Regions from separate parts of the Streptomyces sp. NPDC001980 genome, predicted to be linked through region 2. Evidence: riboswitches for the same ligand, from Rfam matches in the RefSeq annotation. Region 2 holds a riboswitch; the other holds the start of a gene.
The links. Region 2 has a riboswitch for glycine ahead of gcvT (glycine cleavage system aminomethyltransferase GcvT). Riboswitches for the same ligand answer to the same signal wherever they lie in the genome.

Region 1 (7,433 bases), on a different contig from region 2:
GTGGCGCCGCTCAAGCGTCACCGCAACCCGCAGACCAGGGCCCATGCGGAGGCCCGTACGAAGGAGCTGGCGGCGCTCACGGTGAAGCTGCACGCCGCGCTGATGCAGACGGCGCTGGGGGTGCGGCTGCCGTGACAAACGCGACAGGACCCGGGCGGAGGCCGGATCGGGCGCGCGTTCCGGGCCCGACTACCCAAACGTCCCGGGCACGGCCTAGGGTTGCTGTGTGAACGAGCTCGATGTCGTAGGTGTCCGGGTGGAAATGCCCTCCAACCAACCGATCGTGCTCCTGCGCGAAGTGGGAGGCGACCGTTACCTCCCCATCTGGATCGGGCCGGGGGAGGCGACGGCGATCGCGTTCGCCCAGCAGGGCATGGCGCCCGCCAGGCCGCTGACCCATGACCTGTTCAAGGACGTGCTGGAGGCCGTCGGCCAGGAGCTCACCGAAGTGCGCATCACGGACCTGCGTGAAGGCGTCTTCTACGCGGAACTGGTCTTCGCCAGCGGGGTCGAGGTGAGCGCCCGTCCGTCCGACGCCATAGCGCTGGCGCTGCGCACCGGAACGCCGATCTACGGCAGTGACACGGTGCTGGACGACGCGGGCATCGCGATCCCGGACGAGCAGGAGGACGAGGTGGAGAAGTTCCGCGAGTTCCTCGACCAGATCTCCCCGGAGGACTTCGGCACCAGCAGCCAGTGAGGACCGGAGCGGGCCCGTCATCCACCAGGAGGTCGGTGACGGGCCGATTCGTGACACAAGGCCCGCGACGGGCCGGTGCGGGGCCGGTCACAGCCGAAACTCATGGGCAATTGCCAGCGGCCATTGAGAGCGTCCTACGGCCTCCCGCCAGAGCATTCGGCTAGCCTTTCCCCGCGGTGGGGCACGGGAAACCACTCCTAGGGTGATTATCACTCGGCGTGCCGAGTGTGGCGATCGTTGACGCACCCCTGGTGACTGCCTACCGTCGAGAAGGCAGGTCAAGGACGGAGGTCGGCGTGAGAAGCAGCGGCGACGGTATGGCTGGGGGTGCCCCCGGACGCGGTTTCGGGGAGAGCGGTCCGTCCCCGCTTCACAGCAGCATTGCCGGTCACGCCCCTCAGCGGCCGACCGCAGTGCAAAGCGGCGGAGGGGCGGCGTCCATGGCCACCGAGGAGATCGGCTACCGCGGGCCAACGGCCTGCGCGGCGGCCGGCATCACTTACCGGCAGCTCGACTACTGGGCCCGCACCGGCCTGGTCGAGCCCAGCGTGCGGCCCGCCTACGGGTCGGGCACCCAGCGTCTGTACAGCTTCCGGGACGTCGTCGTCCTGAAGATCGTCAAGCGGTTCCTGGACACCGGGGTCTCCCTCCAGAACATCCGCTCCGCCGTCCAGCACCTGAGGGACCGCGGTTTCCGCGACCTGGAGCGCATGACCCTGATGAGCGACGGTGCCACGGTCTACGAGTGCACCTCGCCCGACGAGGTGCACGCCCTGCTCCAGGGCGGTCAGGGCATCTTCGGGATCGCGGTCGGCGTGGTGTGGCGGGACGTGGAGAACGCGCTCTCCCAGCTGCACGGCGAGCGCGTCGACACCGGCGAGACGCTCGTCGGCCACAACCCCGCCGACGAACTGGCCCGGCGGCGCAACCGGGCGGTCTGAAGGCCTCCTGTGATGCCCCGGCGCGGTTTCGTGCCGGGGCATTGTCAGTGCTGTGGTGCAGCATCGGAGATGTGAGAAACGCGCCCACGATCCTGCATCTCGACATGGATGCCTTCTTCGCCTCGGTGGAGCAGGCGTCCAAGCCGAGCCTGCGCGGGAAGGCCGTGGTCGTGGGCGGGCTGGGACCCCGCGGTGTGGTGGCCACCGCGTCGTACGAGGCCCGGGTGTTCGGGGTGCACTCCGCGATGCCGATGGGGCAGGCACGGCGGCTGGCGCCGAACGCCGCGTATCTGGTGCCCCGCTTCGGGCTGTACCGGTCGATCAGCGAGCAGGTGATGGGGCTGCTGCGCGGGCTCTCCCCGCTGGTGGAGCCGCTCAGCCTGGACGAGGCGTTCGTGGATCTGGAGGCCGGTGAGGTGGCCTGGGACGCCGTGTCGGCGCGCCTGGTGGGGGAGAGGCTCCGCGCAGACATACGGGCCGTCACCGGGCTCTCCGGGTCGGTCGGGCTCGCCGCCGCCAAGATGCTCGCGAAGATCGCCTCCGAGCAGGCCAAGCCCGACGGGCTGGTGCTGATCGAGCCGGGTACGGAGCGGGCGATGCTGGGGCCGATGACGGTGCGGACCCTGCCGGGGGTGGGGCCGGCCACGGGGGACCATCTGCGGCGGGCCGGGATCACCACGGTCGACGAGATCGCCGAGGCGGGGGAGGACGAGCTGGTACGGCTGCTCGGCAAGGCCCACGGCCACTCGCTGTACGCGATGGCGCTCGCGCACGACGAGCGGCCCGTGGTGGCCGAACGGGAGACGAAGTCGGTGTCGGTCGAGGACACCTACGACGTGGACATCCACGACCGGCTGCGGGTGGGGATGGAGGTGCAGCGGCTGGCCGACCGGTGTGTACGGCGGCTGCGGGGGGCCGGGCTGTCCGGACGGACCATCGTGCTCAAGGTGCGGCGGTACGACTTCTCGACCCTGACCCGGTCGGAGACGCTCAGGGGGCCGACCGACGACCCGGCGGTGGTACGGGAGGCGGCCGCGCGGTTGCTGGACTCGGTGGACACGACCGGGGGCGTGCGGTTGCTGGGGGTGGGGGTGTCGGGGCTGGCCGACTACACGCAGGAGGACCTGTTCGCGCAGGCAGCGGCCGGGGAGGGGGCGGCGGAGTTCGCCGCGGAGGAGGACGTTGCGGAGCCGGCCGCCGAGGAGCAGGTGGTTGCCGAGCGGCGGTGGCCTGCGGGGCATGATGTGCGGCATGCCGAATACGGGCACGGGTGGGTACAGGGGAGTGGGCTGGGGCGGGTGACGGTGCGGTTCGAGACGCCGGGGTCGGTCGAGCCGGGGAGAGTGCGGACGTTTCGGGTCGAGGACCCTGAGCTGGAGCCGGCGGAGCCGCTGCCGTTGGTGCCGGGAGGGCGGGGGGTTCCGGTGGACGGGGTGGGGGCGTGACCGAGGGATGTCGCTTACCGGCGCTGGCAGGGTGCCTCCCCCAGAGGGGGTACCCCCAGCCGAAGGCTGGGGGAGGAACCGCGCGATCAGCCCCCACCGGCCCGCACGCACCGTCGGCCATCAAGCACCCGCGTCCTCCGTTCCCGCCAGCTTGCCGAAGTCGCGGTCCGGGTGGTCGTGGGGCGGGGCGGTCGTGTCCAGGCCGTAGTGGTGGTAGAGCTGGAGTTCCTGTTCCGGGGAGAGGTGGCGGCCCACGCCGAAGTCGGGGGCGTCTTTGATCAGGGCGCGGTCGAAGGGGACCTGCAGGGTGCCCTCGACCAGTTCGCTGGGCTCCAGGGGCACGAAGGCGTCCCGGGAGAACAGGCCGGTGCGTATGGCCGCCCACTCCGGCACGCCCGTCGCGTCGTCGAGGTACACCTCGTCGATCGTGCCGATCTTCGTGCCGTTGCGGTCGAACGCCTTGCGGCCGATCAGGTTGCGCGGATCGATGTCGGTCTGCACGGGCCCTCCACTTGGTCGCAACTCATCCGTAAGCACTACAAAAGAGCACATTGAAGGAGGCGGCCACTCGAAGGCTCCGGTGTTGCCCTCGCTGGTACCCTGGCAACGGCTGCTGACCCCGTGCGGGAGAGTCCTCCGGGCAACCGGAGGCGCCGAAGGAGCAAATCCTCCCCGGAATCTCTCAGGCTCACGTACCGCACGGACGAGGTCACTCTGGAAAGCAGGGCGGACGTCGATGGTGTCCGCTCTCACCGACGGTGAAAGCCGGTGGTCCGCAAGGGCCCACTGGCGAAGCTCTCAGGTTAGATGACAGAGGGGGAGGCCGTCGGGGTACCCGTGCCGGGGTACCCCTCGAAGGTCGCGTCAGACCAGGAGGCCTCCGCAATGACCGCCCAGCGCATCCCGCTCTCCGAGCTTGAGCAGGGTATTCCCTTCGAGCAGCGCCATATCGGCCCCGACCACGAGGCTCGGGCCAAGATGCTCGCCCAGGTCGGGTACGGCTCGCTCGACGAGCTGACCGCCGCCGCCGTGCCGGACGTGATCAAGAACGCCGACCGCCTGGAGCTGCCGGACGCCCGGACCGAGGCCGAGGTACTGGCCGAGCTGCGGTCGCTGGCCGACCGGAACCAGGTGCTCGACTCGATGATCGGCCTGGGGTACTACGGGACCTTCACGCCGCCCGTGATTCTGCGCAACGTGATGGAGAACCCCGCCTGGTACACGGCCTACACGCCGTACCAGCCGGAGATCTCCCAGGGCCGCCTGGAAGCGCTGCTGAACTTCCAGACCGTGGTCGCCGACCTCACCGGGCTGCCCACCTCCGGTGCCTCGCTGCTCGACGAGGGCACGGCCGCCGCGGAGGCCATGGCCCTGTCGTTGCGCATGGGCAAGAACAAGAAGGGCGTCTTCGTCGTCGACGCGGACGCGCTGCCGCAGACCATCGCCGTGATCCAGACCCGGGCCGAGCCCACGGGCGTGGAGGTCGTGGTCGCCGACCTCGCCGACGGCATTCCGGCGGACCTCGCCGGGCGGGAGATCAACGGGGTGCTCGTCCAGTACCCCGGCGCCTCCGGTGCCGTACGCGACATCAAGTCCGTCGTCGAGCAGGCGCACGAAGTCGGCGCGCTCGTCACCGTCGCCGCCGACCTGCTCGCGCTGACCCTGCTGACCTCGCCGGGTGAGCTCGGGGCCGACATCGCCGTCGGCACCACCCAGCGGTTCGGTGTGCCGATGGGCTTCGGCGGGCCGCACGCCGGTTACATGGCGGTCCGTGAGAAGTTCGCGCGCAGCCTGCCCGGGCGGCTCGTGGGCGTCTCCGTGGACGTGGACGGGAACAAGGCGTACCGGCTGGCGCTGCAGACCCGTGAGCAGCACATCCGGCGGGAGAAGGCCACCAGCAACATCTGCACCGCGCAGGTGCTGCTCGCGGTGATGGCCGGCATGTACGCCGTCTACCACGGGCCCGAGGGGCTCAGGGCCATCGCGCGGCGGACGCACCGCTACGCCACGATCCTCGCCGCGGGACTCACGGCCGGCGGTGTCGAGATCGTGCACGGCGCCTACTTCGACACCCTGACCGCGCGCGTGCCCGGCAAGGCCGCCGAGATCGTCGGCGCCGCCCGCCGGGGCGGCGTCAACCTGCGTCTCGTCGACGCCGACCACGTCTCCATGGCCTGCGACGAGACCACCACCCGCGCCCAGCTGAGCGCCGTCTGGACGGCCTTCGGCGTCGAGGGCGACGTCGAGGCGCTGGACGCCGCCGCCGAGGACACGCTGCCCGAGGCGCTGCTGCGCGCCGACGGCTACCTGACCCACCCCGTCTTCCGGCAGCACCGCTCCGAGACCGCGATGCTCCGCTACCTGCGCAGGCTCGCCGACCGGGACTACGCGCTGGACCGCGGGATGATCCCGCTGGGCTCCTGCACCATGAAGCTCAACGCGACCACCGAGATGGAACCGGTCACCTGGCCCGAGTTCGGCCAGCTGCACCCGTTCGCGCCCGCCGAGCAGGCGCAGGGCTACCTGACCCTCATCCGGGAGCTGGAGGAGCGGCTCGCTGAGGTCACCGGGTACGACAAGGTGTCGCTGCAGCCCAACGCCGGATCGCAGGGCGAACTCGCCGGGCTGCTCGCCGTGCGCGCGTACCACCGCGCCAACGGCGACGCGCAGCGGACCGTGTGCCTGATTCCGTCGTCCGCCCACGGGACCAATGCCGCCAGCGCCGTGATGGCGGGTATGAAGGTCGTCGTCGTGAAGACCGCCGAGGACGGCGAGATCGACGTCCCGGACCTGCGGGCGAAGATCGAGCAGCACCGCGACGAGCTCGCCGTGCTGATGATCACCTACCCGTCCACGCACGGGGTGTTCGAGGAGCACGTCGCCGACATCTGCGCGCAGGTGCACGAGGCCGGCGGCCAGGTGTACGTCGACGGGGCCAACCTCAACGCCCTGGTCGGGGTCGCCAAGCCGGGGCACTTCGGCGGCGACGTCTCCCACCTCAACCTGCACAAGACCTTCTGCATCCCGCACGGCGGCGGCGGTCCCGGTGTCGGTCCCGTGGCGGTGCGCGCGCACCTCGCGCCGTACCTGCCGAACCACCCGCTGCAGCCGGCCGCCGGGCCGGAGACGGGCGTCGGGCCGATCTCGGCCGCGCCGTGGGGCTCGGCGGGGATCCTGCCGATCTCGTGGGCGTACGTCCGGCTCATGGGCGGCGAGGGGCTGAAGCGGGCCACGCAGGTGGCCGTGCTCAGCGCCAACTACGTCGCCAAGCGGCTGGAGCCGCACTTCCCCGTGCTCTACACCGGGCCCGGCGGGCTGGTCGCGCACGAGTGCATCATCGACCTGCGGCCGCTGACCAAGGCGACCGGAGTGAGCGTCGACGACGTCGCCAAGCGGCTCATCGACTACGGCTTCCACGCGCCGACGATGTCCTTCCCGGTGGCCGGCACGCTGATGATCGAGCCGACCGAGTCCGAGGACCTCGGCGAGCTGGACCGGTTCTGCGAGGCGATGATCGCCATCCGGGCGGAGATCGACAAGGTCGGGGCGGGGGAGTGGCCCGCCGACGACAACCCGCTGCGCGGTGCCCCGCACACCGCCGGTGCGCTGGGCGGCGAGTGGAAGCACGCGTACGGCCGGGAGGAGGCCGTCTTCCCCGCCGGGGTGTCCGCCGCCGACAAGTACTGGCCGCCGGTGCGCCGGATCGACCAGGCCTTCGGTGACCGGAACCTGGTGTGCTCCTGCCCGCCGCTGGACGCGTACGAGGACTGACGCGAAGGGTTTGACGGAGGCCCCGCTTCGGCGGGGCCTCTCGTCTTGTACCGGGTACGCGGTTTTATGCCGGGTACGCGTGTGTCTGGGTCGCCTTCACCGTTGCCCAGACCGTGGCGCCCGGGTGCAGGTCCAGTTCCGCGGCTGCGACTGTGGTCAGGTCTGCGGCGAGGGCGAGTTCCCCGGTCAGGTCGGCGCGGATCTGGTCGCCGTGGGTCTCCAGGCCGGCGACCTCGCAGCGCCAGAGGTTGCGGGCGCTGGCGCCGGTGGGACGGTCCCGGAAGAGGGTGACGGCGCTCGGCGGGAACGCGACGAAGACGTCACCGGCGAGGACTTCGGTGGTGGTGATGGTGGTGGTGTTCGAGGGGTCCGTGTCCAGTTCGACCGTGTGGCCCGCGGCCCGGCCCCGGTAGAGGTTGAGGCCGACCAGGTGGGCGATGTAGTCGGTGCGCGGGTGGCGGGCGATGTCGGAGGGCGTGCCCTCCTGGACGACCCGGCCGTGTTCGATGACGATCAGGCGGTCGGCCAGCACCATGGCGTCCAGCGGGTCGTGCGTGACCAGGACCGCGACCGCCT
Region 2 (7,433 bases):
TCGACGTGCTCGCAGCCGCCGTAGTAGCGGCGGCCCGGGTAGCCCTCGGCGTACTTGTTGGTGAGGACCGAGCCCTGCGCCTCCATGACCGCGAGCGGAGCGAAGTTCTCCGAGGCGATCATCTCCAGGGTGGACTGCTGGCGCGCCAGCTCGGCGTCGACCGCGGCGGCTACCTCGGGGTCGAGCTCGTGCAGGGGCGTGTTCAGAACGGACATCTGTTTCTACGACTCCTAGGCCGGGGTCTGCGGCGGCTCTCAGCCGGCGGTGAAGGCGGTGTACTCGTCGGCGGCGAGCAGGTCGTCGGGCTCGTCCGTGACCCGCACCTTGAACAGCCAGCCGCCCTCGAAGGGGGCCGAGTTCACCAGGGACGGGTCGTCGACGACGTCCTCGTTGACCGCGGTGATCTCACCGGTGACCGGCGCGTACAGGTCGGACACCGACTTGGTCGACTCCAGCTCACCGCAGGACTCGCCCGCGGTCACCGTGTCGCCGACCGCCGGGAGCTGGACGAAGACGACGTCACCGAGCGCGTTGGCCGCGTGCTCCGTGATGCCGACCGTCGCCACGCCGTCCTCGGCGGCCGTCAGCCACTCGTGCTCCTTGCTGTACCGCAGCTGCTGGGGGTTGCTCATGGCCTGAATTCTCCTGTACGCGGGGGAGTGCTGGTGAATGAGGAACTGCTGGGAACGTGCGTGACCAGCGGCGATGTGCGCCAGGTCACGCCCGGTGGCTGCTGCCGACGCCGGTAGCGGCGATCACTTCTGGCGCTTGTAGAACGGCAGCGGCACGACCTCGTACGGCTCGTGACTGCCCCGGATGTCCACGCCGACGCCCGCCGTGCCCGGCGCCGAGTGCGCCGCGTCGACGTACGCCATGGCGATCGGCCTGCCCAGGGTCGGGGAGGGGGCGCCCGAGGTGACCTCGCCGATCACCTCGCCGCCGGCGACCACCGGGTATCCGGCGCGGGGCACCCGGCGGCCCTCGGCGACCAGGCCGACGAGCACGCGCGGCGGGTTCTGCTCCGCACGGGCGGCGGCCTCGGCGAGCGCCGCGCGTCCCACGAAGTCGCCCTCCTTCTCGAACTTCACCACCCGGCCGAGCCCGGCGTCGAAGGGGGTGAGCGAGGTGGTGAGCTCATGGCCGTACAGCGGCATGCCCGCCTCCAGCCGCAGCGTGTCCCGGCAGGACAGCCCGCACGGCACCAGGCCCACCGCGGAACCCGCCTTGGTCAGCGCCTGCCACAGCTCCACCGCGTGCTCCGGCTTCACGAACAGCTCGAAGCCGTCCTCGCCGGTGTAGCCGGTGCGCGCGATCAGCGCCGGGACGCCGGCGACGGTGCCGGGCAGCCCGGCGTAGTACTTCAGCCCGTCCAGGTCGGCGTCCGTGAGGGAGGCGAGGATGCCCGGGGACTCCGGGCCCTGGACGGCGATCAGCGCGTACGCGTCCCGGTCGTCGCGCACCTCGGCGTCGAACCCGGCGGAGCGGTCCACGAGCGCGTCGAGGACGACCTGGGCGTTCGAGGCGTTGGCGACGACCAGGTACTCGGTCTCGGCCAGCCGGTAGACGATCAGGTCGTCCAGGATGCCGCCGTCGGCGCGGCAGATCATGGTGTAGCGGGCCCGGCCCACGCCGACGGAGGCGATGTTGCCGACCAGGGCGTGGTTCAGCAGGGCGGCGGCCCGGGGGCCGGTCACGGTGATCTCGCCCATGTGGGAGAGGTCGAAGAGCCCGGCCCTGCTCCGTACCGCGACGTGCTCGTCGCGCTCGGAGCCGTAGCGCAGGGGCATGTCCCAGCCGGCGAAGTCGGTCATGGTCGCGCCGAGCGAGCGGTGCAGGGCATCGAGCGCGGTACGGCGGGGTGCGGCGGAATCGGTACTGCTCATCGGTCGGTCGTCTCCCGAAGGTCCCAAGGGCATGACAGGCGAGGGCTGTCCTCCCCATCTGTCATCGGAACCTGAGAGGTTCGCCCTGACCACGAACGTGATCACGGCTTGCACCTTGGGTGGAGCCACTGACACAGCGGCCCGCTTTTCAGATGTGCCTCGCCCGCGCGGTAACGGGGGCCTGAGAGATTCAAGGGAGGGACTTGCTCCTTCGGCGCCCCAGCGAAGACGGCTGGGGACTCTCCCGCGCGGATTCAAGCGGCCGGTATGCAGTTGGCGCGGACATCATTGCACGCCGCCCGGGGCCGTGGCAGGCCGGACGTGCCCCTCCGTTCTGTGACGGGCCTGTGGCAGGACGCGAACGGAACCGCGAGACACCGTGCATTACCTTCTCTTTACGTTAAGTGGGGAGAACCTTTCCTGAATCCCCAGGGAGGACGATCACGGTGACAAGGACCACGGCATACGCGACGACGACGGGCCTCGCCCTGCCCCAGCAGTCGACGGCCCCGGCCCGCGAGCGGTGCGGCGACGGCCCCGCACCGGTCGTCCGCGACCTGCGCGACCGCGCCGGGCACAGCCCGCACGGCCTGCTCTTCGGCCCCCGGGACCTGGTCGTGGTCACCGGGCTGCCCGGCAGCGGCAAGTCCACCCTGATGCACCGCACCGTCCAGGGCATCCGCATCGACTCCCAGGACACCCGCGACCGCTGGGACGCCCGCCTGGCCCGTCTCCTGCCGTACGCCGTCTACCGCCCGCTGGTCCGCCTCGCCCACTACGCCGGGCTGCGCCGGGCCCTTCGCACCGGCGAGGGCGTGGCCGTGCACGACTGCGGGACCCAGGCCTGGGTGCGGGACTGGCTGGCCCGGGAGGCCCGCCGCCGCGGCGGCACCCTGCACCTGCTGCTCCTCGACGTCACGCCGGGCACGGCACTGGACGGCCAGCGCGAGCGCGGCCGGGGCGTCTCCCGGTACGCCTTCCTGCGCCACCGCCGGGCGGCCGGCCGGCTGCTGCGTGCGGCGGAGAAGGGGAAACTGCCCGAGGGCATCGGCTCGGCGGTCCTCCTCGACCGGGACGCGGCGGACGTCCTGCGCCGGATCGCCTTCGCGGGCTGAGATCGCCTTCGCCGAGATCGCTTTCGCGGCCCGAATCGGCTGGTGGGGTGGCTTTGTCGGCGTCACCCGCTAGCCTTTCCAGCCTCAGCAGCGGTTTCCAGCAGGCGGTAGGCAGATGGACTTCCCGGCGGACATTCCCGCGGACTTCCCGGCACAGGCGCACCCCCACCCGCACGGCGGGTGGCCCGGCAACGAACTGGAGGAGGTCCTGTCGGCCTCCCTCGGCGTGCCCGCGGCGGCGGGCCGGCTCATCGAGGTACTGGGCCGGAGTTTCCTGTGGATCCCGCTGCCGGAGGGCGGCGGCCCGCACAGCGGCCCGCTGGACCTGCCCACCACACAGATCGAGGGCCGGGTGTACGTGCCGGTCTTCAGCTCCGAGGAGCAGTTCCGCCTGGTGGCCGGCTCCCACCTGTCGTACACGATCGCCCCGGCGGTCGAGTTCGCCCGCGGCCTGCCCCCGCAGGTCGGCATCGCCGTGAACCCCGGCGGAGTGGTCGGTGTCCCGCTGCCGCCGGAGGCGGTCGCCCAGCTCTGCCGGACCGGCCGCACCGAACTGGACGGCCCCGCCTCCGGCGGCCGGGTCCGCCTCTTCGAACCGGACTGGCAGGACGACCCGATGGACTTCCTGACCGCGGCGTCGGCGGAGTTCGCGGCGATCGGCGTGGTCGCCACGGCCCGCCGTTGCCTCGCCGCGATCGAGACGGCGGACCCGGTGATGTTCGTGGGCGTCGAACTCTCCCAGTGGGAGGGCGACATGCGCGCCCTGCCCCTGGAGGCCCTGGGCAAGGCGCTGGGCCGGGTCCCGGTGCGGTGGCCGGTGAACCTGGTCCTGCTGGACGTGGCGGACGACCCGGTGGCGCACTGGATGCGCGAGAACGTGCGCCCCTTCTATCAGTACGGCCACTAGAAACGCCCTCGGGGCAGCCAACCCAGGGGCGCGGAGACCTGCGCGAAGTAACACCACGATCCCGCACCCGCGCACGGGCAATCGGCCCCCGCCCCCTGGGCGCATAAGCTGTCTCCGAACGCGGGGCACCAGATGAAGGGGCGGTAACACGTGAGCGCCAGCGGCACCGCGGCGACCGGACAGGTCGAGCACATGCTGCGCCAGGTAACCCCCGGGCGCTACGACGCCTACGAGGCACTCCTCCGCGCCCTCGCCACGCCCTCCTCCGGCCAGATCTGGATGCTGCTCTGGCACGGCCAGGCCGGCTCCCCCGACGCCCAGTACGGGAACATGGAGGTCGACGGCCACGGCTACGCCCCCTGCGTGACCTCGGCCCAGGAACTCTCCGCGAGCGGCTGGAACCGCTCGTACGAGGTGGTCGACGGCATCGACGTGGCCCGCACGCTCTACCCCGACCACTTCGGCCTCTGGCTCAACCCGCACGCCCCGGGCGGCGGTGTCGGCATTCCCTGGCTGGACCTGCGCCGCATCGCCACCGGCCTGGACCGCCAGCCGGCCGGCCCGCTGCGGCTCACCGAACCGGCGATCGAGGTTCCGCAGTTCTACGCGCTGCTCGCGCAGAACGCCCACCGCACCCCCGCGGTCCGCTCGCTGCGCCGCGCCTGGGTGCAGCCGGCCCTCGGGGCGCCGTATCTCGCGATCGGTCTGGACGTGTACGACACCTCGCCGCCGACCGTGGACTCGGTGCGAGGGATGATGCAGCAGTCGATCGGGGCGGTGCCGGACGGGCTGCCGGTGTCGACGGTCGCGATGACCGACGAGTACGACCCGGTCGTGATGTGGATGCGGGCGACGGCACGGCCGTTCTACGACCGCGAGGCCCACGGGGCGCTGCCGCCCGCACCGGCGACGGGGTACGGGTATCCGCCGGCCCAGGGCGGTTACTGACGCGACGGGACGCTCTCCGCTCGGGTCGGTCGGGCGGGTTCACAAGATTTACGTAACGAACACATTTCTCCGCGCGTAGATAGCGGTGGAACGTTCCGTTCCGGCCGGATTCGGCGTTCTGTCCCAACTGACCGGCGTCCGAGGGGCGTTACCCACTGTTCGGATAACGGAATCCCTCGGACTGCATCACGGTTGCGCATACTTTCTTCGCCAGATCTGGCGGGTGATCGCGACGACGCTGAAGACTCGCCAGTCAGACGTGAGGTCTGTTTAAACCTCATGATCGAGCAAGTCGACAAAGCCGCAATCCGCGGCTGGCGTAGGCCGGTCACCGCCGGCGAGAGGGGTCGCTCACCGTGACCGCACCGATCGAGACCACCGGGGCGTCATCCGAGGCGCAGCCGGAGGCTGTGCTGGAGGGTGCCGGTAAGGGGCAGATCGAGGGTCGTTCCCTCGGGCAGATCGCCTGGACCCGGTTCAAGAAGGACAGGGTCGCCGTGGCCGGCGGCATCGTTGTCGTTCTGCTGATTCTCGTCGCGATCCTCGCCCGCCCCATCCAGGCCCTGTTCGGTCTCGACCCCAACGCCTTCCACCAGGAGCTGATCGACGCCAACACCTCGCTGCCCACCGGCGGCTGGGGTGGCATGAGTCTTGATCACCCGCTGGGTGTGGACCCGAAGTTCGGCCGTGACATCGCCACCCGCGTCCTGGAGGGCTCCTGGGTGTCGCTGGTCGTCGCCTTCGGCTCGACGATCCTGTCCAACGTGATCGGCGCGATCATGGGCGTCGTCGCGGGCTACTACGGCGGCCGGGTCGACTCGGTCATCAGCCGGCTGATGGACACCTTCCTGGCCTTCCCCCTCCTGCTGTTCGCCATCGCCATCTCCGCCACCCTGCAGGGCGGCGCGTTCGGCCTGAACGGACTGCCGCTGCACCTCAGCGTGCTCATCTTCGTCATCGGCTTCTTCAACTGGCCCTACCTGGGCCGGATCGTGCGCGGCCAGACCCTCGCCCTCAGGGAGCGCGAGTTCGTCGACGCCTCCCGCGGCATGGGCGCCAAGGGCCCGTACATCCTGTTCCGCGAGCTGATGCCCAACCTGGTCGGCCCGATCATCGTCTACTCGACGCTGCTGATCCCGACCAACATCCTCTTCGAGGCGTCCCTCAGCTTCCTCGGCGTCGGCATCCAGCCCCCGCAGGCTTCCTGGGGTGGCATGCTCCGCGAAGCGGTGACGTACTACCAGGTCGATCCCGAGTACATGATCGTGCCCGGCCTTGCCATCTTCGTGACCGTGCTGGCGTTCAACCTGCTCGGTGACGGTCTCCGCGACGCTCTCGACCCGCGCAGCCGCTGACGCCTGCTGTCACCGAGAGCCCGAAAAGTTTCCGACAATGGAGGGGAACCCGCCCATCATGCGAAGGTCAGCGCTGGCCGCGATCGCGGCCATCGGCTCCGCCACCCTGCTGGTTGCAGGGTGCAGCAAGGCCGATGACAACAAGGACGGCAACAACGGCGGCAGCTCCGCCGCGGCCAACGCCGCCACCAAGGGTGTCGTCAACGCGTCCGACAAGAAGGGCGGGACGGTCACCTACGAGCTGTCCGACGTCCCGGACTCGTTCGACCCCGGCAACACGTACTACGCGTACATGTACAACTTCAGCCGGCTGTACGCCCGCCCGCTGATGACGTTCCAGCCCGGCCCCGGTTCCAAGGGCAACACCCTGGTCCCGGACCTCGCCGCGAGCAAGGGTGTCTCCAGCGACGGCGGCAAGACCTGGACGTACAAGCTGCGTTCGGGCCTGAAGTACCAGGACGGCACGGCGATCACGTCCAAGGACGTCAAGTACGCCGTCGAGCGCTCCAACTTCGCGCGTGACGTGCTCTCCCTCGGCCCGAACTACTTCCAGCAGTTCCTGGTCGGCGGCGACAAGTACAAGGGCCCCTACAAGGACAAGAGCGCCAAGGGCCTCTCGTCCATCGAGACCCCGGACGACACCACGATCGTCTTCCACCTGAAGCAGGCCTTCCAGGAGTTCGACTACCTGGTCTCGGCCCCGCAGACGGCCCCGGTCCCGCAGGCCAAGGACAACGGCGTCGACTACGTCAAGAACATCGTGTCCTCGGGCTCGTACCAGTTCCAGAGCTACCAGGACGGCAAGCAGGCCGTGCTGGTCCGCAACAAGAACTGGGACGCGAAGACCGACCCGCTGCGCAAGCAGCTGCCGGACAAGATCGTCGTCAACCTGAAGGTCAACCCGGAGACGATCGACAAGGACGTCCTGGCCGGCGACGCGATCGACCTCGCCGGATCGGGTGTCCAGGCCGCCACGCAGGCCCAGGTGCTCACCGACGCCAGCAAGAAGGCCAACACGGACAACACCTACGGTGGCCGTCTGGTCTACATGGCGATCAACACCAAGCTGAAGCCGTTCGACAACGTCGCCTGCCGCAAGGCCGTCGAGTACGCGATCGACAAGGTCTCGGTGCAGACCGCCGAGGGCGGCCCGATCCGCGGTGACATCGCCACCACGGTGCTGCCCCCGGACATCCCGGGCTACTCCAAGGCGGACGTCTACGCC

Region 1: it holds a riboswitch for glycine, as region 2 does, so the genes downstream of both, gcvP (aminomethyl-transferring glycine dehydrogenase) here and gcvT (glycine cleavage system aminomethyltransferase GcvT) in region 2, are expected to answer to the same signal.

Annotation. Positions count from the first base shown of each region.
Region 1 is NZ_JBEOYD010000043.1:67,929-75,361, reverse strand. Features, by position in the region: gene ftsR (transcriptional regulator FtsR) at 1-135, shown strand, start outside; gene ABT137_RS41845 (bifunctional nuclease family protein) at 227-700, shown strand; gene ABT137_RS41840 (MerR family transcriptional regulator) at 997-1,641, shown strand; gene ABT137_RS41835 (DNA polymerase IV) at 1,713-3,086, shown strand; gene ABT137_RS41830 (PRC-barrel domain-containing protein) at 3,207-3,587, opposite strand; glycine riboswitch at 3,701-3,794, shown strand; gene gcvP (aminomethyl-transferring glycine dehydrogenase) at 3,972-6,857, shown strand; gene ABT137_RS41820 (ABC transporter ATP-binding protein) at 6,922-7,433, opposite strand, start outside.
Region 2 is NZ_JBEOYD010000007.1:321,238-328,670, reverse strand. Features, by position in the region: gene glyA (serine hydroxymethyltransferase) at 1-215, opposite strand, end outside; gene gcvH (glycine cleavage system protein GcvH) at 255-632, opposite strand; gene gcvT (glycine cleavage system aminomethyltransferase GcvT) at 756-1,883, opposite strand; glycine riboswitch at 1,932-2,041, opposite strand; glycine riboswitch at 2,042-2,140, opposite strand; gene ABT137_RS13985 (AAA family ATPase) at 2,324-2,998, shown strand; gene ABT137_RS13980 (enhanced serine sensitivity protein SseB) at 3,114-3,905, shown strand; gene ABT137_RS13975 (enhanced serine sensitivity protein SseB C-terminal domain-containing protein) at 4,056-4,853, shown strand; gene ABT137_RS13970 (ABC transporter permease) at 5,210-6,208, shown strand; gene ABT137_RS13965 (ABC transporter substrate-binding protein) at 6,267-7,433, shown strand, end outside.